3 regions of the Bradyrhizobium sp. BRP56 genome follow, and region 2 is predicted to be linked to each of the others. Evidence: predicted binding sites of a transcription regulator. Region 2 holds the regulator's gene; each other region holds the start of a gene.
The links. Region 2 encodes PhoB, which activates phosphate uptake and scavenging genes when phosphate is short. Its sites were predicted from a motif close to TGTCATNNANCTGTCAT; they were not measured.

Region 1: I6F38_RS13050 (acetoacetate decarboxylase) is a predicted target of PhoB. The motif match lies at 1,392-1,408, and genes of this name have one in related genera.
Region 3: I6F38_RS03790 (DUF47 domain-containing protein) is a predicted target of PhoB. The motif match lies at 3,956-3,972, and genes of this name have one in related genera.

The regions. Positions count from the first base shown of each region.
Region 1 covers NZ_JADYVV010000015.1:1,045-7,975, reverse strand. Annotated here, with positions in the region: gene I6F38_RS13060 (carboxyl transferase domain-containing protein) at 1-80, shown strand, start outside; gene I6F38_RS13055 (patatin-like phospholipase family protein) at 186-1,349, opposite strand; gene I6F38_RS13050 (acetoacetate decarboxylase) at 1,591-2,376, shown strand; gene I6F38_RS13045 (transporter) at 2,519-3,538, shown strand; gene I6F38_RS13040 (carbohydrate porin) at 3,587-4,903, shown strand; gene I6F38_RS13035 (MFS transporter) at 4,931-6,235, opposite strand; gene I6F38_RS13030 (acetyl-CoA C-acyltransferase) at 6,456-6,931, opposite strand, start outside.
Region 2 covers NZ_JADYVV010000064.1:45,382-52,312, forward strand. Annotated here, with positions in the region: gene pstS (phosphate ABC transporter substrate-binding protein PstS) at 1-690, shown strand, start outside; gene pstC (phosphate ABC transporter permease subunit PstC) at 920-1,909, shown strand; gene pstA (phosphate ABC transporter permease PstA) at 1,914-2,759, shown strand; gene pstB (phosphate ABC transporter ATP-binding protein PstB) at 2,756-3,574, shown strand; gene phoU (phosphate signaling complex protein PhoU) at 3,681-4,397, shown strand; gene phoB (phosphate regulon transcriptional regulator PhoB) at 4,543-5,253, shown strand; gene I6F38_RS33595 (GcrA family cell cycle regulator) at 5,447-5,959, opposite strand; gene I6F38_RS33600 (aspartate aminotransferase family protein) at 6,448-6,931, shown strand, end outside.
Region 3 covers NZ_JADYVV010000003.1:80,946-87,876, forward strand. Annotated here, with positions in the region: gene I6F38_RS03775 (peptide chain release factor 3) at 21-1,640, opposite strand; gene sugE (quaternary ammonium compound efflux SMR transporter SugE) at 1,795-2,109, shown strand; gene I6F38_RS03785 (inorganic phosphate transporter) at 2,168-3,172, opposite strand; gene I6F38_RS03790 (DUF47 domain-containing protein) at 3,272-3,916, opposite strand; gene I6F38_RS03795 (branched-chain amino acid ABC transporter permease) at 4,063-5,031, opposite strand; gene I6F38_RS03800 (branched-chain amino acid ABC transporter permease) at 5,033-5,896, opposite strand; gene I6F38_RS03805 (ABC transporter substrate-binding protein) at 5,961-6,931, opposite strand, start outside.

The DNA of each region.
Region 1 (6,931 bases), on a different contig from region 2:
CGCTGCTCTGCGAGTTCGCGCGCCTCGCCGAACCGATCCGCAAGGCCGGGCCGCCGAGCAACATGTCGACGCGGCCGTAAGCGGCTCCTCAATCGTCATTGCGAGCGTAGCGAAGCAATCCATATCACCATGTGCTGAGGTATGGATTGCTTCGTCGCTGCGCTCCTCGCAATGACGACACGTATTTACTCCGCCTCGCGATGCACGTCGTGGATCACGATGCCCATGCCGTTCTCGGGCATCTTGATCCATTCGCGCCGCTTCAGCGAGCGCTTGGTGTCCTCGTGCCCGCTCACCCAGTGCTCGCGCATCGAGGTGCCGGAAAATTCGTGGTCCTTGGCGTCGCCCTCATAGGCCTTCTGCTGATAGATCAGCTGCAACAGCGTGATGCCCGGCAGCCGGGCGTTTGCCTTCTTGAGCTGGCGCTCCTCGTCCGAGAGCTGATCGTCGGGGATTTTTCCCAGCGCATTGTGCAGGGCGGTGCGCAGATTGTAGGTCTTGCGATAGACGTCGGTGTTGTAGCGGGTACGCGACGAATACATGATGTCCTTGTGCCGGGCCATCACGTCCTGGATGTCGCGCGGCAGCGCACCGCGCGCCGAGAACAGGTCGACCTGGAACACCAGCGAATTCATGTTGTCTTCCTGGTCGAGCAGATGCTGCAGCGGCGTGTTGGACACGATGCCGCCGTCCCAGAAATGATCGGTGCCGACCTTCACCATCGGCAGCGCCGGCGGCAGCGCGCCGCTCGCCATGATGTGCTCGGGAATGATCTCGTCATGGGCATTGTCGAAATAGATGAAGTTGCCGGAGAGCACGTTCACGGCGCCGACCGCAAAGCGCATCTTCTTGGAGTTGATGCGGTCGAAATCGACCAGCTCGAGCAGCGATTCACGTAAAGGCGTGGTGTCGTAGTAGCTGGTGGCGGTGCGCGCGCCGGCCGGGCTGAACCACGGATTAGCCTGGTGCGGGGTGAAGAAGCCGGGTTGTCCGAGCGTCGTCGTCAGCAATGAGCTGGTGAAATTGCGCGCCTTGCGGAAGATGTCGCCGTCCGGGGTGTAGTGCCAGATCTTGCGGCTGGTGATGCGATCCCAGAACGTGTGCAGCCGTTCCAGCCGCTTGTCGGGCGGATTGCCGGCGATGATCGCCGAGTTGATCGCGCCGATCGAGACGCCGCACACCCAGTCGGGCTCGATGTTGGATTCATGCAGCGCCTGATAGACGCCGGCCTGATAGGCGCCGAGTGCGCCGCAGCCCTGCAGGACCAGGGCGACGCGATCGCAGCCTTCCGGACGCCAGCCCGGCGTCGCGTGATCGATATCGTCGAAATGCGGGGTTCGCGCGTCCATATCAGACACTCCAAAAATTCGCGGCGAGAATTCAGCGCGCCGATGACGCCGTGATGACAATTGCGGCGGACGCGCAAGGCGCATCCGGCATGGCTGCCTGCATGGTTAGCATTGGCCCCAGCAGCGCGACGCGGGTCACGCAAGCGCAACCGCGGTCATGCGCCTGACGGAAATTCCTCACATCGCTGTCAATCTCGGCCGCTAGCTTCCGCGCAAACTTTTCAAACAGGGGGTTATTGCGATGCGCAGGGAAGATCTGCTCAAGCTTCCGTCGATGCCGGCCGCCGGTCCGAGCTATCCCGCCGGTCCGTATCGCTTCATCGATCGCGAATTCCTCGTCATCACCTATGAGACCGATCCGGAGTTGATCCGCGCCGGCCTGCCCGAGCCGCTGGAGCCGATCGAGCAGGCGATCGTGCATTACGAATGGATCAAGATGCCCGACAGCTCCGGCTTCGGCAGCTACACCGAGTCCGGCCTCGTGATCCCCGCGCGTCTGCATGGCGAAGAGGTCAACTTCGTCTGCCAGATGTATCTCGACGATGATCCGCCGATCGCGGCCGGCCGCGAGATCTGGGGCTTTCCGAAGAAGTACGCTCATCCCAAGCTCGAGATCGTCAAGGACACGCTGACCGGCACGCTGGAATATGCCGGCCAGCTCGTTGCGATGGGCACGATGGGCTACAAGCACGAGAGCATGGCGGGCAATGGCGACGTCACCCGCGCGACGCTGTCGAAGACGCAAGTTAATCTGAAGATGATCCCCGGCGTCGACGGCCATCTCGAGGTCTGCCAGCTGGTCGCGATCAACCTGACCGACATCGTGGTCAAGGGCTCCTGGATCGGACCCGGCCGGCTGCATTTGGTGCCGCATGTCAATGCACCGGTCGCCGATTTCCCGGTCAAGCGTGTCGTCGGTGCGCATCACTTCCTCGCCGACCTGACGCTGCCGTTCGGCCGCGTCGTGCACGACTACAACAAGGAGGCCACGGAAGCGGCGGCGCCGACCGGTCTTGCGGCGGAGTAGGGCGGTCGCTGACATAAAACTGTAACAGGCGCGTCCTCCTATGTTGCGTCGAAGGGACGCGCTTGCTCAGCGTTACGCGTGGGCGAGGTCTTGAACATGTCATTTCGCGCGGTTGCGTTATCGATTGCCTTGGGGGCGGGCCATGCTGGCTGATCCACCTCCCGCTCCGGTCGGGTCGCTGCTGACCCGCGAGGCGGTCCCCGGTCTGGTCTGGGCGTTCCGCCTGCATCACGACGGCCGTGCCGAGGCGCTTCCGATCGATGCGCCGATCGAGCCGAGCCACGACGGAAGGTTGTGGCTGCACTTCAACCTGACCGACGTCCGCACCCGGCCATGGCTTGCCAACATGCACATCCCGCAGCTGGCGCGGGACCTCTTGCTGTCGAATGACAATTTCCAGCAGATCCACGTCGTCGACAATTGCGTCTACGGCGTGTTTTCCGATCTGGTGCGGGATATCGACGCCGCGACCCGGGAGACCGGCTTTCTCCGCTTTGCGATGACCGAACGCCTCCTGGTCAGCGGCCGCCATCAGGCGCTGTGCTCCGCCGATGCGACGCGCCGCGTGCTCGAGGGCGGCCATCGCGTCGGCAGCGTCGCGGCACTGCTGGAGAAGATCGTCGACGAGATCGCCGACACCATGGACCGCATGGCGGACAAGATCGGCACCGATATCGACGCGATCGAGGAGCGGGTGCTCGCCGAGGATACCGGATCGGAGCTGCGCAAGAATCTGAGCCGGATGCGCCGCACCTGCGTGCGACTGCATCGCCAGCTCGCCGGCCTGCGCGTGCTGTTTCACCGGCTCGAGCAGAAGAACACCGACAATCTCAGCCCGGCGCTGCGGCTGCAGGCCGGCAAGCTCGCGCAGCGGCTCGACGGTCTCGACCACGACATCGTCGAACTGCACGAGCGCAGCCGCCTGCTCGAGGAGGAGCTGCGCTTCAAGCTCGAGGAGGAGAGCAACAAGCACCTCCATGCCTTGTCCGTCGTCACCATGATGCTGCTGCCGCCGACGCTCGTCACCGGCATCTTCGGCATGAACACCAAGGGATTGCCGTTGACCGACGTCGACAGCGGGTTCCTGGTCGCGGCCGGCCTTCTGATCGGGTCGGCGCTGCTGGCTTATCTGCTGATGCGGCGGCTCGGCATCGTCAAATAGCGCGAGCGCACCGCGGTATTCCCGATGTGCAGAGTTCTTTCCGGCGCGATGTTGGTGGCCGCGGCCCTCGCGCTCGGCGCGCCGGCGCATGCGGAGGACAAGCTCGTCGCCGACCGGATTGCGGATACGCGGGCTGCGCTCGAGCAGGCCGGCTACCAGTTCAGCCTGACCTATATCGGTGAGGGGTTTTCCAACGTCTCCGGCGGCGTCAGCAACGGCGCGGCCTATACCGGCCGTCTCGATCTCGGCACCACCATCGACCTCGAGAAGGCGATGGGCTGGACCGGCGCGACCTTCCACGCCAACATGTACCAGATCCACGGCGACGGGCTGTCGCGGAGCTATGTCGGCAACCTGTTCCTGGTGTCCGGCGTCGAGTCGCTGCCGGCGACGCGGCTCTATGAATTCTGGATCGAACAGAAGCTGCTCGGCGGCAAACTCTCGGTGCGCGTCGGCCAGCAGGGCTCGGACGTCGAGTTCATCGACAGCCAGTACGACGACATCTTCATCAATTCGGCGCTCGGCTGGCCCGGCATTGTCGGCACCATTCTGCCGGCCGGCGGACCGTCGCCGCCACTTGCCGTGCCCGGCATCCGGTTCAAGGCCAATCTGTCCGACCGCATCACCGCCTATCTGGCACTGTTCGACGGCTCGGCTTCGCCGCCGCAGGGGACCGACGATCCGCAGATATTGAACGCCCACGGGCTGAATTTCCGGGTCAACGATCCGCCGTGGTGGATCGGCCAGCTCAAATACAAGTTCGAGATCGGCGAGAGCCGGCTGCCGGCGACCGTCACCGGCGGCGCCTGGTATCACATGGGCTCGTTTGCCGACCAGCGCTTCTCGGCCGACGGGCTGTCGCTCGCCGATCCCGACAGCTCCGGCGACACGCGCTGGCTGCGGCGGGACAACGGCATCTTCATGGTCTACGAGCAGCTGCTTGCGCGCGCCAGGCCGGACGCTGACAAGGGCGTCGCGTTCTTCATGCGCGCCTCGGTCAGCCCGTCGGACCGCAACCTGATCAGCACCTATGTCGACGGCGGCTTCCAGTTCACCGGCTTCAGCGAGACGTATCCGGACGATCGGTTCGGCATCGCCGCGATCTATGCCAGGATTTCGGACGCCGCGCGCGCGCTCGACCGCGACACCCAGATCTTCACGGGCACGCCGTATCCGATCCGCGACTACGAGGCGATCCTCGAGATCACCTATCAGCACGTGGTGAACCCGAATTTCACCATGCAGCCGATGTTTCAATACATCGCCCATCCCGGCGGCGGCGCCGTCGATCCCAACGATCCGACGCAAACGCATCGGATCAAGGACAGCGTGGTGTTCGGGATGCGCACCATCCTGTCGTACTGACCGGCGCAGGTCGCGCAGGCAGCGGTCTCAGGCCGCGACCGGCTTCGGCTCCGGCACCGATTTCGGCTGCGGCCGCGCGATCGCCAGCGCGATCAGCGCGGCAAAGATGCACAGCGCACCGGCAATGAAGAACGCCGGCAGGTAGCTCTGATAGATCGTGCGCGACAGTCCGGCGCCGAACGCGGCGGCGCCTGCGCCGAGCTGGTGGCCGGCGAAGATCCATCCGAACACCAGATTGGCGCGCTCGGCGCCGAAGCGCTGCGCGGTGAGGCGCACCGTCGGCGGCACCGTCGCGATCCAGTCGAGGCCATAGAACATCGCGAACAGCGACAGTCCGTGGAACGTGAAGTCGGAGAACGGCAGGAACAGCAGTGACAGCCCGCGCAGGCCGTAATACCAGAACAGCAGATAGCGGTTGTCGTAGCGGTCCGACAGCCAGCCCGAGACGATGGTGCCGAAGAAATCGAAGATCCCCATCGCGGCGAGCAGGCTCGCCGCCTGCACCTGCGGGATGCCGTAGTCGAGGCACATCGGGATCAAATGAACCTGGACCAGGCCGTTGGTCGAGGCGCCGCAGACGAAGAAGGTCGCGAACAGGATCCAGAACACCGAGGATTTCGCGGAGTCGCGCAGCGTGCCGAGCGCGGCGGCCACGATCGGCGCATTGGCCGGCGGCGGCGCGGGAAGCGGCGCGGTGCCTTCGTCGCCGAACGGACGCAGGCCGACGTCGCTCGGCCGGTCGCGCATCACCATCAGCACGGCAAAGGCGGCGACGCCGAGCATGACGCAGACCAGCCCAAGCGCGATACGCCAGCCGTAGCGCTCGGTCAGTGTCGCAAGCAGCGGCAGGAAGGCGAGTTGCCCCGTCGCGACGCTTGCGGTGAGGATGCCGACCACGAGGCCGCGCCGCGCCACGAACCAGCGCGCCGCGATGGTCGCGCCGAGCACCAGCGCGGTCATCCCGGTGCCGATCCCGATCACGACGCCCCACAGCAGGATGAGCTGCCAGACCTGGGTCATGGCGAGCGAGGCCAATAGACCGGAGACCACGATCAGCTGCGCCGCCAGCGTCACGTTGCGCAGGCCGTAGCGGTTCATTAGCGCGGCGGCGAACGGCGCCATCAGCCCGAACAGGATGAAGCGGATCGACAGCGCGGAGGAAATCTCGGCGGTGGACCAGCCGAACTCCTTCTGCAGCGGCACGATGAACACGCCGGGCGCGCCGACGGTGCCGGCGGAGATCAGCGCGGCAAGGAAGGTCACGGCGACCATCACCCAGCCGTAGTGGATGTTGCGGCGGGCGAGGGCGGAAGCAAGCCAGTTCGAGATCATTGTGTTCCGGATCGATTGCGGTGAAAGCTTTGCGTGATGCGCAATATGGCACGAGGGAGCTATGGCTAAAATGCCATAGTTCCCTCGTTTTCGGACTCAGACGCCAGGCCGTCGTACTGCCTCATGGACGCCTTTCATAGCGGGGAGCGAAGCGACGAAGCAATCCATCGTTCGGTTTGTGAAAAGAGATGGATTGCTTCGCTTCGCTCGCAATACCGGATCAGTGCGCGACCCGCTCGACGGCGATCGCGGTGGCTTCGCCGCCGCCGATGCACAGCGCGGCTACGCCGCGCTTCAGGTTCTGCGCCTCCAGCGCGTGCAGCAGCGTCACGATCAGCCGCGCGCCGGTGGCGCCGATCGGATGCCCGAGCGCGCAGGCGCCGCCGTTGATGTTCAGCCGGTCCCTGGGAATGCCGAGGTCGCGCTGCGCCGCCATCGCGACCACCGCAAACGCCTCGTTGATCTCGAACAGGTCGACATCGCCGACGCTCCAGCCGACCTTGTCGAGCAGTTTTCTGATCGCCGGGATCGGCGCTGTCGTGAACCACTGCGGCTCCTGGCTGTGGGTGGCGTGGCCCTTGATCTCGGCCAGCACAGGCAGTCCATCGCGATCGGCGAGCGAGCGCCGGCTGAGGATCAGCGCTGCGGCGCCGTCGGCATTGGCCGAGGAGGCGGCCGGCGTGATGGTGCCGCCCG
Region 2 (6,931 bases):
ATCAAGCCGGGCGACCTGATCCTGTCGGGCGAAGTGCTCGGCGACATCTATCTCGGCAAGATCACCAAGTGGAATGACGCGGCGATCGCCAAGCTCAATCCGAAGCTGACCCTGCCGGGCGATGCCATCACCGTCGTGCGCCGTTCGGACGGTTCGGGCACCACCTTCAACTTCACCGACTATCTCTCCAAGTCGAACGCCGACTGGAAGTCCAAGGTCGGTTCCGGCACCGCGGTCGAATGGCCGGTCGGCGTCGGCGCCAAGGGCAACGAAGGCGTTGCCGGCAACATCGGCCAGACCAAGAACGCGATCGGCTATGTCGAGTATGCCTACGCCAAGCAGAACAAGCTGACCTACACCGGGCTGGTCAACAAGGCCGGCAAGACCGTGCAGCCGACGATGGCTGCCTTCCAGGCTGCCGCCTCGAATGCCGACTGGGCCAAGGCTCCCGGCTACTACGTGATCCTGACCGACCAGCCGGGCGAAGCCTCCTGGCCGATCACCGCGGCGACCTTCATCCTGATGCACAAGGACTCGACCGACAAGGCGGCCTCGCAGGAAGCGCTCAAGTTCTTCAAGTACGCCTTCGAGAAGGGCGACAAGGCGGCCGAAGAGCTCGACTACATCCCGATGCCGGACTCGGTCGTCAAGCTGATCGAGAAGACCTGGTCGTCGGACATCAAGAGCTAAGTCCGACGCTGCGACAGGACCTGTGCCGACTCGATCGCGGCGCAGGTTGAGCGACCAAGACCCGGTCTCCATCACCGCGGCAACAAGCGCGGGATCGAGGCCGGGGTTCGCGCCTCAAGGGGCGTGGCTGGAACGACGACGCCCGGCCAAATGCGTCAGTGAAGATCGCTTCGGGGCGTAGCGGCTTGCGTGGCTTTTGCATACTAAAGAGGGGATTGGCGTGGCAGACATGGCTGTTCAGAGCGATGTGATGGAAGCCGCGGGACCTTACGATCGCGCCAAGGCCCTCAGCGCCTTCAAGCTCGGTGACCTCACTTTCTATTGGATCACCCGCATCTCGGCGATTTCGGTTCTGTTGATCCTCGGCGGCATCATCCTGTCGCTGATCGTCGGCGCCTGGCCGGCGATGAAGGAATACGGCTTCGCCTTCCTCTGGACGCAGCGCTGGGCGCCCTCGGCCGATCCGCCGGTGCTCGGCGCGCTCGGCCCGATCTACGGCACGCTGATCACCTCGGTCATCGCGATGCTGATCGCCATTCCGGTCGGCATCGGCATCGCCGTGTTCCTCACCGAGCTCTGCCCGCAAATGCTGCGCCGCCCGATCGGCATCGCGATCGAGCTGCTCGCCGGCATCCCCTCGATCATCTACGGCATGTGGGGCTTCTTCGTGCTCGGCCCGTTCCTGGCCAACACCTTCCAGCCTTTCATGATCCGGATCTTCGAGGGCGTCCCGGTGCTGGGCGCGGTGTTCGCAGGCCCGCCGTCCTATCTCAGCCTGTTCAACGCTGCGCTGATCCTTGCGATCATGGTGCTGCCCTTCATCACCGCGATCTCGGTCGACGTGTTCAAGACCGTGCCGCCGGTGCTGAAAGAGGCCGCCTACGGCATGGGCTGCACCACCTGGGAGGTCGTCCGCAGCGTCGTGATTCCCTACACCCGCGTCGGCGTGATCGGCGGCATCATGCTGGCGCTCGGCCGCGCCCTCGGCGAGACCATGGCGGTGACCTTCATCATCGGCAACTCGTTCCGGATCTCGTCGTCGATCTTCGCGCCGGGCACCACGATCTCGGCGGCGATCGCCAGCGAATTCGCCGAGAGCGACGGCCTGCACCAGTCCGGCCTGATCCTGCTCGGCCTGCTGCTGTTCGTGCTGACCTTCTTTGTGCTCGCCGGCGCGCGGCTGATGCTGATGCGGCTTGAAAAGAAGGCGGGGAAGTAACGCCATGAACCCGATCTACAAATCCCGCCGCCGCAGCGACATCGTCATCCGCGCACTCTGTGTCGGCGCGGCGCTGTTCGGCGTCACCTGGCTGGCGCTGATCCTGATCACGCTGCTCTATAACGGCCTTGCCGGCCTCAGCGTGCAGCTGTTCACCCAGAACACGCCGCCGCCCGGCTCGACCGAAGGCGGCCTGCTCAACGCCATCGTCGGCTCGGTCATCATGACCGTGATCGGCGTCGGCATCGGCGCGCCGCTTGGCCTGTTCGCCGGCACCTACCTCGCCGAATACGGCAAGCACGACAAGCTGACCTCGGTGATCCGCTTCATCAACGACATCCTGCTCAGCGCGCCCTCGATCATCATCGGCCTGTTCATCTATGGTGCGGTGGTGGTGCCGATGCGCGGCTTCTCGGCGATCGCAGGCAGCCTTGCGCTCGCGGTGATCGTGATCCCGGTCGTGCTGCGCACCACCGAGGACATGCTGCTCTTGGTGCCCAATCCGCTGCGCGAGGCCGCCTCCGCGCTCGGCCTGCCGCGTTCGCTGGTGATCAAGCGGATCGCTTATCGTGCGGCGCGATCGGGGCTGATCACCGGCGTGCTGCTGGCGACCGCCCGCGTCGCCGGCGAGACCGCGCCGCTGCTGTTCACCGCGCTGTCGAACCAGTTCTTCAGCCTGGATCTGACCAAGACGATGGCCAACCTGCCGGTGACCATCAATAACTTCGTGCAGAGCCCCTACGCCTACTGGAAAGAGCTGGCGTGGAGCGGTGCGCTGCTCATCACATTCACCGTGCTCGCGTTGAATATCGGCGCGCGTATCCTTGGTGCCGAAAGGGCCGCAAAATGACCGAGCTTTCCGTCTCCACGACTGCCGCAGGCCACATTCCGCAGGTTCCGCTGCCGGAAGCGCCGCCGAAAGTCACGGTGCGCAATCTCAACTTCTATTACGGCGAGCACCACGCGCTGAAGAACATCAACCTGACGCTCGGCACCAACCGCGTCACGGCGTTCATCGGCCCGTCCGGCTGCGGCAAGTCGACCCTGCTGCGCATCTTCAACCGGATGTACGACCTGTATCCGGGCCAACGCGCGGTCGGCCAGCTGATGCTGGACCAGACCAACATTCTCGACCCCAAGCTCGACCTCAACTTGCTGCGCGCGCGGGTCGGCATGGTGTTCCAGAAGCCGACGCCGTTCCCGATGACGATCTACGAGAACATCGCCTTCGGCATCCGCCTCTACGAGAAGATCTCGAAGTCCGAGATGGACGACCGGGTCGAGAAGGCGCTGCGCGGCGGCGCGCTGTGGAACGAGGTCAAGGACAAGCTGAACGCCTCCGGCCTGTCGCTCTCCGGCGGCCAGCAGCAGCGCCTGTGCATCGCGCGCACCGTGGCGGTGCGCCCCGAGGTGATCCTGTTCGACGAGCCGTGCTCGGCGCTCGACCCGATCTCGACCGCCAAGGTCGAGGAACTGATCCAGGAGCTCTCCGAGGACTACACGATCGCGATCGTCACCCACAACATGCAGCAGGCGGCGCGCGTCTCCGACAAGACCGCCTTCATGTATCTCGGCGAGCTGATCGAGTTCGACGACACCAACAAGATCTTTACCTCACCGAGCGATCGGCGCACCCAGGACTACATCACCGGCCGGTTCGGTTGACCGGCGCATGATCCGGAAAAGTGGAAACCGGTTTTCCGATCAGGTCATGCTAAAATTCAGGACACGAAGCCATGATCCCCGGGATCATGGTTGAGGGAGACAAGCGATGGCTTCTGAACATACCGCCAAGGCATTCGACAGCGACCTGCAGGAGTTGACCCGCCTGGTCGCCGAGATGGGCGGCCTGGTCGAACGAATGATTACCGAGTCGGTCGACGCGCTGATCCGTCGCGACGTCGCGCTCGGCAAGCGCGTGGTCGCCGCCGACATCGAGATCGACAATCTGCAGCGCAACATCGAAGAGCGCGCGGTGCTGACGATCGCGCGCCGCCAGCCGATGGCGATCGACCTGCGTGAGATCGTCAGCGCGATGCGCGTCGCCACCGATCTCGAGCGGATCGGCGACCTCGCCAAGAACATGGGCAAGCGCGTCGCGGCGCTGGAGAGCGATTTCCAGCCGCTGAAGTTGATCCGCGGCCTCGAGCACATGACCGACCTCGTACTGTCGCAGGTCAAGTCGGTGCTCGACGCCTACGCCGCGCACGACCTGCCGGCGGCGATGAACGTCTGGAAGGGCGACGAGGAGGTCGATGCGATCTGCACCTCGCTGTTCCGCGAACTGCTCACCTACATGATGGAAGATCCGCGCAACATCTCGTTCTGCATCCATCTGATGTTCTGCGCCAAGAACATCGAGCGGATCGGCGATCACGCCACCAATATCGCCGAGACCGTGTTCTACATGATCGAGGGCCAGCAGATCACCGACAAGCGCCCGAAGGGCGACATGACCACTTTTGCCACCACGGTGCCGGGCAACTGAGGCATGATCGGCAAGCGCGGAACCGGCAAGAGTGAAACTGGATGGTCCTCGCGACAACTCGCTTCCGCGGGGACTATGCTTGAGGAAGTAAGCGTTTCGGTTTGCGTCTGGGCAACGGATCACCACAGAGAAAGAACTTAGACCGATGAGCGCACGCATTCTGGTAGTCGAAGACGAGGAAGCGCTGACGACGCTGTTGCGCTACAATCTCGATGCGGAAGGCTACGATGTCGAGACGGTGGGGCGCGGCGACGATGCGGATACAAGGCTGAAGGAGCGCGTTCCCGACCTCGTGGTGCTGGACTGGATGCTGCCGGGCCTGTCCGGCATCGAACTGTGCCGCCGCCTGCGGGCGCGGCCCGAGACCAAGCAGCTTCCGATCATTATGCTGACCGCGCGCGGCGAGGAAAGCGAGCGCGTGCGCGGGCTTGCCACCGGCGCGGACGATTACATCGTCAAGCCGTTCTCGGTGCCGGAGCTGCTGGCGCGGGTGAAGGGCCTGTTGCGCCGCGCCAGCCCGGAGCGGCTTGCGACCGTGTTGACCTACGGCGACATCGAGCTCGACCGCGAGAAGCGCCGCGTGGCGCGCTCGGGCCGTCCGATCGATCTCGGGCCGACCGAGTATCGCCTGCTCGAATTCTTCCTCGAGCATCCCGGCCGCGTGTTCAGCCGCGAGCAACTGCTCGACAGCGTCTGGGGTCGCGACATCTACATCGATGAGCGCACCGTCGACGTGCATATCGGCCGCCTGCGCAAGCTGCTCAATCCGGGCCGCGAGCAGGATCCGATCCGCACCGTGCGCGGCGCCGGCTACGCGCTCGACGACCGCTTTGCCAAGGCCGAGCCGCAGCCGTAATGGGCGTTGGCTTAGCCCCGGCCCATCCAGCATCGTCATTGCGAGCGTAGCGAAGCAATCCATTTCACCGCAAACGCGGAACGATGGATTGCTTCGTCGCTAACGCTCCTCGCAATGACGGTGGAGGCCACAAAAAAAATCCCCGCTTTCGCGGGGATTTGTTTTTCAGGTCTTCCGTCGTTTTCCCGAGTGCTCACTTGATCTGCGGTTTCGCCGACGGCCGGCGGCGATCGGCGGCGGGCTGGTAGGCGACGCGCGAGTGATGCGCGCAATAGGGCAGGCCGGCGAGCGCCTTGCCGCCGCAGAAGAAGAATTCCGGGCTCGAGGGATCGCCGACCGGCCAGTGACAGGTGGCCTCGTTGAGCTCGAGCAGCGACAGCCGCTGGCTCATCGGCACCACATTGTCGTAGGAGATCGGATCGGGCTCCATCTCGACCTCGAAGGCATGCGCCAGCGCGGTGTTGCCGCGCGAGACCGGACGCGCCACCCGCATCATGTGCTGGGCCGGGCGAGCCTTGCGCTGCCGCGGCGCGGCCGTGGAGGGTGCCTTGGCGCGGCCGGAGAGGCCGAGCCGATGCACTTTGCCGATCACGGCGTTTCGCGTCACATTGCCAAGTTCCGCCGCGATCTGGCTGGCCGACAGGCCGGACTCCCAGAGTTTCTTCAGCTGCTCGACGCGATCGTCGGACCAGGTCAATACAGTCATCGCATTCTTCCCTTCGCGTAGCGCCGGCCAATCATTGGAGCGGCGCTGCGAGCCAATCTGGACAAATATCCCTGCGGCCAGAATCCCTTAGCCCTCGCCGGGCACGGTGTTGCGCCCGAACGTTTACGCGAGACACAAAGGCTACTTAGAGGGTCCAGTACCGCCGCACGAGATGTCGTACCCGACAGGCCAAACGCTACAATATGGCGTGACTCTGGCGCAAGAGTCCGCGGCCGTGCGTCCACATGTTCCCACACAGTTAAGCATCGCGATGAGGCTTTTCCACCGCACCGGAATGCTCCGGATTGCGCTCGTTTCGCATTGCAGGAAGGCCACTTCGTGACGATTGACACTTACCGACCGCAGCATAGAATGCCCGCCACGTGCCGCCCGCAAAGGCGGCCGTTTTGTTTTCCGAAGCTGGCCGTTGCTGCGCTGGCGTCAAGGCGCAGCGGCAATTGTCGGCTTAAAAACCGTCAGTGATCGCCATGACCAACGCTGCCACGTCGCATCTGCTCCCCGTCTTCGCCAGGGTCGATCTCGGCTTCGAGCGCGGCGAGGGCGCCTGGCTGATCGCAACCAACGGCGACCGCTATCTCGATTTCACCTCGGGCGTCGCGGTCAACGCGCTCGGGCACGCGCATCCGCATCTGGTCAAGGCGCTGCAGGAACAGGCGACCAAGCTCTGGCACATGTCGAACCTGTTCAAGAGCCCGGACGGCGAGGTGCTTGCCGCACGGCTGTGCGAGCAGAGCTTTGCCGACTTCGTGTTCTTCTGCAATTCCGGCGCGGAAGCGATGGAGGGCGTGATCAAGCTGGTCCGCCACTATCACTTCTCCAAGGGCCATGGCGAGCGCTACCGCATCATCACCTTCGAGGGCGCCTTCCACGGCCGCACGCTGGGTACGCTGGCGGCGACCGGCTCGGCGAAATATCTCGAGGGCTTTGGCCCGCCGATGGACGGCTTCGACC
Region 3 (6,931 bases), on a different contig from region 2:
CGACACCGGAGCGAGCGCCACTACGACTTCTTCTTCACGTCCTTGACGTTGGAGAAGGTGATGCCCTCGGCGCGCTCGCGGGTGTAGCCAAGATAGAACTCGTTCTTGGCCATGAACACGGGATCGCCGTCGACGTCGTCGGCGATGCCGGAGTTGTTGGCGGAGATGAAGGCGTCAAGCTGCTTGCGGTCGTCGGACGAGATCCAGCGCGCCAGCGAGAACTCGGAGATCTCGAACTCGACCGGCAGCGAATATTCCGCATCGAGCCGCGCCTTCAGCACATCGAGCTGCAGCGGGCCGACCACGCCGACCAGCGCGGGCGCGCCGTCGCGCGGGCGGAACACCTGCACGACGCCCTCCTCCGACATCTGCTGCAAGGCTTCCTTCAGCTTCTTCGCCTTCATCGCGTCGGTCAGCCGGACGCGGCGGACGATTTCCGGCGCGAAGCTCGGCACGCCGACGAAGGTCAGATCCTCGCCCTCAGTGAGGGTGTCGCCGATCCTGAGCGTGCCGTGGTTGGGAATGCCGACGACGTCACCGGCAAAGGCCTCGTCGGCGACCGAGCGGTCCTGCGCGAAAAAGAACTGAGGGCTCGACAGGCTCATGTTTTTGCCGGTGCGTACCAGCTTGGCCTTCATGCCGCGGCTGAGCTTGCCCGAGCACAGCCGGGCGAAGGCGATGCGGTCACGGTGGTTCGGATCCATGTTGGCCTGGATCTTGAACACGAATGCGCTCATGCGCGGCTCCGATGCCTCGACCTTGCGCAAATCCGAGTCCTGCGCGCGCGGCGCCGGCGCGAACTTGCCGAGGCCTTCGAGCAAATCGCCGACGCCGAAATTGCGCAGCGCGCTGCCGAAATAGACCGGCGTCAGGTGGCCCTCGCGGAACGCCGCGAGCTCGAACGGCTTGCAGGCTTCCGAGGCCAGCGCGAGCTCGTCCTTGACCTCGGCGACGTCGAGATTGGGATTGCGCTTGCCCAGATCGGCGATGTCGATCTGCTCGGTGGCGCCGGTCTTGGCGCCGCCGCCCTCGAGCAGCCGCACGCCGCCATTGATGACGTCATAGGTGCCGAGGAAGTCGCGGCCACGGCCGACCGGCCAGGTCATCGGCGTCGTGTCGAGCGCCAGCGTCTTCTCGATTTCGTCCAGAAGCTCGAACGTGTCGCGGCTCTCGCGGTCCATCTTGTTAATGAAGGTGATGATCGGGATGTCACGCAGCCGGCACACCTCGAACAGCTTTCGCGTGCGCGCCTCGATGCCTTTCGCGGCGTCGATCACCATGACGGCGGAGTCGACCGCGGTCAGCGTGCGATAGGTATCTTCCGAAAAGTCCTCGTGGCCCGGCGTGTCCAAGAGGTTGAACACGAGGTCGTTGAACTCGAAGGTCATCACCGAGGTGACGACCGAGATGCCGCGCTCGCGCTCGATCTTCATCCAGTCCGAGCGCGTGTTGCGCCGCTCGCCCTTGGCCTTGACCTGGCCCGCAAGGTTGATGGCGCCGCCGAACAGCAGCAGCTTTTCCGTCAGCGTGGTCTTGCCGGCATCCGGGTGCGAGATGATCGCAAAGGTGCGCCGTCGCGCCACTTCCTCAGAAAGCGGCGAGCGGGACGGCGATTCGGCTGAAACTGAAATGTCGGACATGGCGGGGCATTTGGCAGGGAAAACGGGCGCAATCAAGGGCGTTTTGTCGCAATGCGGAACGGCCGCACCATCCCCAAATAGGGCACCGGAAGGACGACCTTCTCCTCACCATACCATTCGCGGGGACGACCCTGCCTTATCTGGAGGGTTCGTGATGGCTTGGACCATTCTGTTCACCGCTGGCCTGCTCGAGATCGGCTGGGCGATCGGGCTGAAATATACCGAAGGTTTCTCGCGGCTGGTGCCGTCGGTGCTGACGCTGGCGGCGATGGCCGGCAGCGTGATCCTGCTCGGCCTCGCGCTGAAGACGCTGCCGATTGGAACCGCCTATGCGGTCTGGACCGGGATCGGCGCGGTCGGCACCGCGGCGCTCGGCATCATCCTGCTCGGTGAACCCGCGACCGCGATGCGGCTTGCCAGCATCGGACTGATCGTTGCCGGCATCGTCGGGCTGAAGCTGGTCGGCTGATTGCTCCTTCGAGACGCGTTTTCTTGACGCGAACCGGCTTCCACTTCGCTCGAAAACGCTACTTCAGAATCTGCACCGCCCAATAGCTCGCGGCTGCGACCGCGGCCGACGCCGGGATCGTGATCACCCAGGCGTAGACGATCGAGCTCGCCACATTCCAGCGCACGGCGGAAAGCCGCCGTGCGGCGCCGACGCCGACGATGGCGCCCGTGATGGTGTGCGTGGTCGATACGGGAACCCCGAGATAGGTCGCCATGAACAGCGTCACGGCGCCGCCGGTTTCGGCGCAGAAACCCTGCATCGGCGTCAGCTTGGTGATCCGCAGCCCCATGGTGCGGACGATCCGCCAGCCGCCCATCAGGGTACCCAGCGCCATCGCGCCCTGGCAGGCCAGCACCACCCAGAACGGAATTTCGAAGGTGTCGCCGAGATGGCCCTGCGAATAGAGCAGCACGGCGATGATGCCCATGGTCTTTTGCGCGTCGTTGCCGCCATGGCCGAGCGAATAGAGCGACGCCGAGGCGAATTGCAGGATGCGGAATGCGCGATCGACCGCGAACGGCGTCGAGCGCACCGAGAGCCAGGACACGATCGCGACCAGCACCAGCGCCAGCAGGAAGCCGACCAGCGGCGACAGCACGATCGCGAGCAAGGTCTTGGAGAGCCCGCTCCACACCGCCGCCGAAATGCCCGCCTTCGCCATGCCGGCGCCGACCAGGCCGCCGATCAGCGCGTGCGAGCTCGACGACGGAATGCCCAGCGCCCAGGTGATCACGTTCCAGACGATCGCGCCGACCAATGCTGCGAAGATCACGGTCGCATCCACCACCGACGGCTCGATGATCCCGGTGCCGATCGTGTTGGCAACGTGCAGGCCGAACACCAGGAACGCGACGAAGTTGAAGAACGCCGCCCAGAACACCGCATACTGCGGCCGCAGCACGCGGGTCGAGACGATGGTCGCGATCGAGTTCGCGGCATCGTGCAGGCCGTTCAGGAAATCGAACAGCAGCGCGACCGCGATCAGGATGGTCAGAATTGGAAGACCCAGCGTGGCGTCCATGTGATGCCCCGCTCTATTGTGCTTTGTTGAGCATGATCGCCGCGCAAACGCTTCGCGTTTGTCGCAGGGAAAACCGCATCACACTTTTCCGGATCATGCTCAGACTTGCTCGATCACGATCGAGTTGATCTCGTTGGCGACGTCGTCGAAACGATCGGCAACTTTCTCGAGATGGTCGTAGATCTCCGCGCCGACGATGTAGTCCATCGTGTTGGCGTCGCGGTGCTTCAGGAACAGCTCCTTGAGCCCGATATCCTGGAGATCGTCGACCCGGCCCTCGAGCTTGGTCAGTTCCTCGGTGATCTGGGTCAGCATCGAGACGTTGTGGCCGATCGACTGCAACAGGGGCAGCGCGCGGCCGACCAGATTGGCGCATTCGACGATCAGGCCGCCCATCTCGCGCATCGGCGGCTCGAACTCGCGCACCTCGAACAGCATGACCGCCTTTGCGGTCGCCTGCATCTGGTCGACCGCGTCGTCCATCGAGGTGATCAGGTTCTTGATATCGCCACGATCGAACGGGGTGATGAAGGTGCGGCGAACCGCGGTCAGGACCTCGCGGGTGACGCTATCGGCGTCGTTCTCGAACTGATTGACGCGCTGGCAAAAGACCGGAGTCTCCTCCCCGCCCTTCAGCATGTCCTGCAACGCCAATGCGCATTGCACGGAGGTCTGGGCGTGTCGGGCGAACAGGTCGAAAAACCGCTCTTCCTTGGGCAGGAAGGCGCGAAACCAGCGCAGCATGTCTCAGTTCCATCATTCCGGGACAGCCCTTTTAGCGACTGTCACAGAACTGTCATAGAGCATCTGGCGGGGAAAAAACCTGAAACGACCGCCCACACGGGCGGTCGTCCACCACTAAAGTCGGCCGAAAATCGCCGAGACCTACCCTACAGCGACCGCCGCAACAAATGGGCCAGCTCACCGACCAGGCCGCGCCGGAACAGCAGCACGCAGGCCACGAAGATCACCCCCTGGATCACCGTCACCCACTGGCCGAAACCGGCGAGATATTGCTGCATGGCGATGATCACGAAGGCGCCGACCACCGGGCCGAAGATGGTGCCGAGACCGCCGACCAGCGTCATCAGCACGATTTCACCGGACATCGACCAGTGCACGTCGGTGAGCGAGGCATTCTGCGCCACGAACACCTTCAGCGAGCCGGCAAAGCCCGCCAGCGTGCCCGACAGGATGAAGGCGAGCAGCTTGTACTGGTCGGTCTTGTAGCCGAGCGAGATCGCCCGCGGCTCGTTCTCGCGGATCGACTTCAGCACCTCGCCGAACGGCGAGTTGATGGTGCGGTAGATCAGCAGGAAGCCGGCGAGGAAGCCGACCAGCACGACATAGTAAAGCACCAGCGGCTTCGAGAGATCGAAGATGCCGAGCAGGTGGCCTTGCGGAATGCCCTGGATGCCGTCTTCACCATGGGTGAACGGCGCCTGCAAATAGAGGAAGTAAAGCAGCTGCGACAGCGCCAGCGTGATCATCGAGAAATAGATGCCCTGCCGCTTGATCGAGATGTAGCCGGTGACCAGGCCGAGCAAGGCCGCGGCCGCGGTGCCGACCAGGATGCCGAGCTCCGGCGTCAGCCCCCACACCTTCAGCGCGTGGGCCGAGACGTAGCCGGCGGTGCCGAGGAACATCGCGTGGCCGAACGACAGCAGGCCGCCATAGCCGATCAGGAGGTTGAAGGCGCAGGCGAGCAGCGCGAAGCACAGCGCCTGCATGACGAAGAACGGATAGATCCCCGTCCACGGCACGATCGCCAGCAGCAGCGCCATCGCGGCGAATACGATCATCTCGTCGCGCATCGCGCGCGGCGTGATCGGAAGTGTATCGTCGGTCAATGCTGACATATCAAGCCGCCCGTCCCGTCAGTCCCGTTGGCTTCACCAGCAACACCACCACCATCAGGACAAACACCACGGTGTTGGAGGCCTCGGGATAAAAATACTTGGTCAGTCCCTCGATCACGCCGAGCGCGAAGCCGGTGATGATCGAGCCCATGATCGAGCCCATGCCGCCGATCACGACCACCGCGAACACCACGATGATGAGATCGGCGCCCATCAGCGGGCGGACCTGGTTGATCGGCGCCGACAGCACGCCGGCGAGTGCGGCAAGACCCACGCCGAGCCCGTAGGTCAGCGTGATCATGCGCGGAACGTTGATGCCGAACGCGCGCACCAGCGTCGGGTTCTCGGTCGCGGCGCGCAGGTAGGCGCCGAGCTGCGTCTTCTCGATCAGGAACCAGGTGGCAAGGCACACCACGAGCGAGAAGATGACGACCCAGCCGCGATAGATCGGCAGGAACATGAAGCCGAGATTGACGCCGCCCTTGAGCTGATCCGGGATCGAGTAAGGCAGGCCCGAGGAGCCGAAATAGTTCTGGAACACGCCCTGCACGATCAGCGCGATGCCGAAGGTCAGCAGCAGTCCGTAGAGATGATCGAGGCCGGTCAGCCATTGCAGCATGGTCCGCTCGAGGATCATGCCGAAGATGCCGACCACGACGGGTGCGATGATCAGCGCCCACCAGTAATTGATGCCGCCCAGGTTGAGCAGGAAATACGCCACGAAGGCGCCCATCATGTAGAGCGCGCCATGCGCGAAATTGATGATGTTGAGCATGCCGAAGATGACGGCGAGCCCCAGACTGAGCAGCGCGTAGAACGAGCCGTTGATCAGTCCCACCAGAAGCTGTGCGTAGAGAGCCTGCATCGAATGAGCTTTCGCTAGATAGATGAAGCCCGCCGGCCACGCGCATGGCCGGCGGGCATGATCGTCACTTCTTCAGAAGCGCGCAGGCGCTCTTGTCGAGCGGCGTGAAGGCCTGGTTGCCCGGCACGGTGCCGACCAGCTTGTAGAAGTCCCACGGTCCCTTGGACTCCGAGGGCTTCTTCACTTCGAACAGATAGGCGTCGTGGGTGACGCGGCCGTTGGCCTCGACCTCGCCCTTGCCGAACAGCGGATCGTCGGTCGGGATCGTCTTCATCTTCGCGACCACCTTGGCGCCGTCATGCGGATTGCCGCCGAGCGCTTCCAGCGCCTTGAAGTAATGCATGAGACCCGCATAGACGCCGGCCTGCACCATGGTCGGGGGCGCGCTGTTCTTCATCCGCTCCGAGAAGCGCTTGGAGAAGGCACGGGTCTTGTCGTTGAGGTCCCAGTAGAACGTCTCAGTGAAGTTGAGGCCCTGCGCGGTCTCGAGCCCGATCGCCTTGACGTCGGTGAGGAACAGCAGCAGCGCCGCGAGCTTCTGGCCACCCTTGACGATGCCGAACTCGGCCGCCTGCTTGATCGAGTTGGTGGTGTCGCCGCCGGCATTGGCGAGACCAATGATCTTGGCCTTGGAGGCCTGCGCCTGCAGCAGGAAGGAGGAGAAGTCGGCGGTGTTGAGCGGATGCTTGACGCCGCCGACCACCTTGCCGCCATTGGCGGTGACGACGGACGTGGTGTCGCGCTCGAGCGCGGCGCCGAACGCGTAATCCGCGGTGAGGAAGAACCAGGTGTCCCCGCCCGCCTTCACCAGCGCCTGGCCGGTGGCATGGGCGAGCATGTAGGTGTCGTAGGTCCAGTGCACGGTATTCGGCGAGCACTGCGCGTTGGTGAGATCCGAAGTGGCGGCGCCCGAATTGATGTAGACGCCGTTCTTTTCCTTCACGACGTTGTTGACCGCGAGCGCGACGCCGGAATTCGGCACGTCGACGATGGTGTCGACCTTGTCGACGTCGAACCACTGGCGGGCGATGGTGG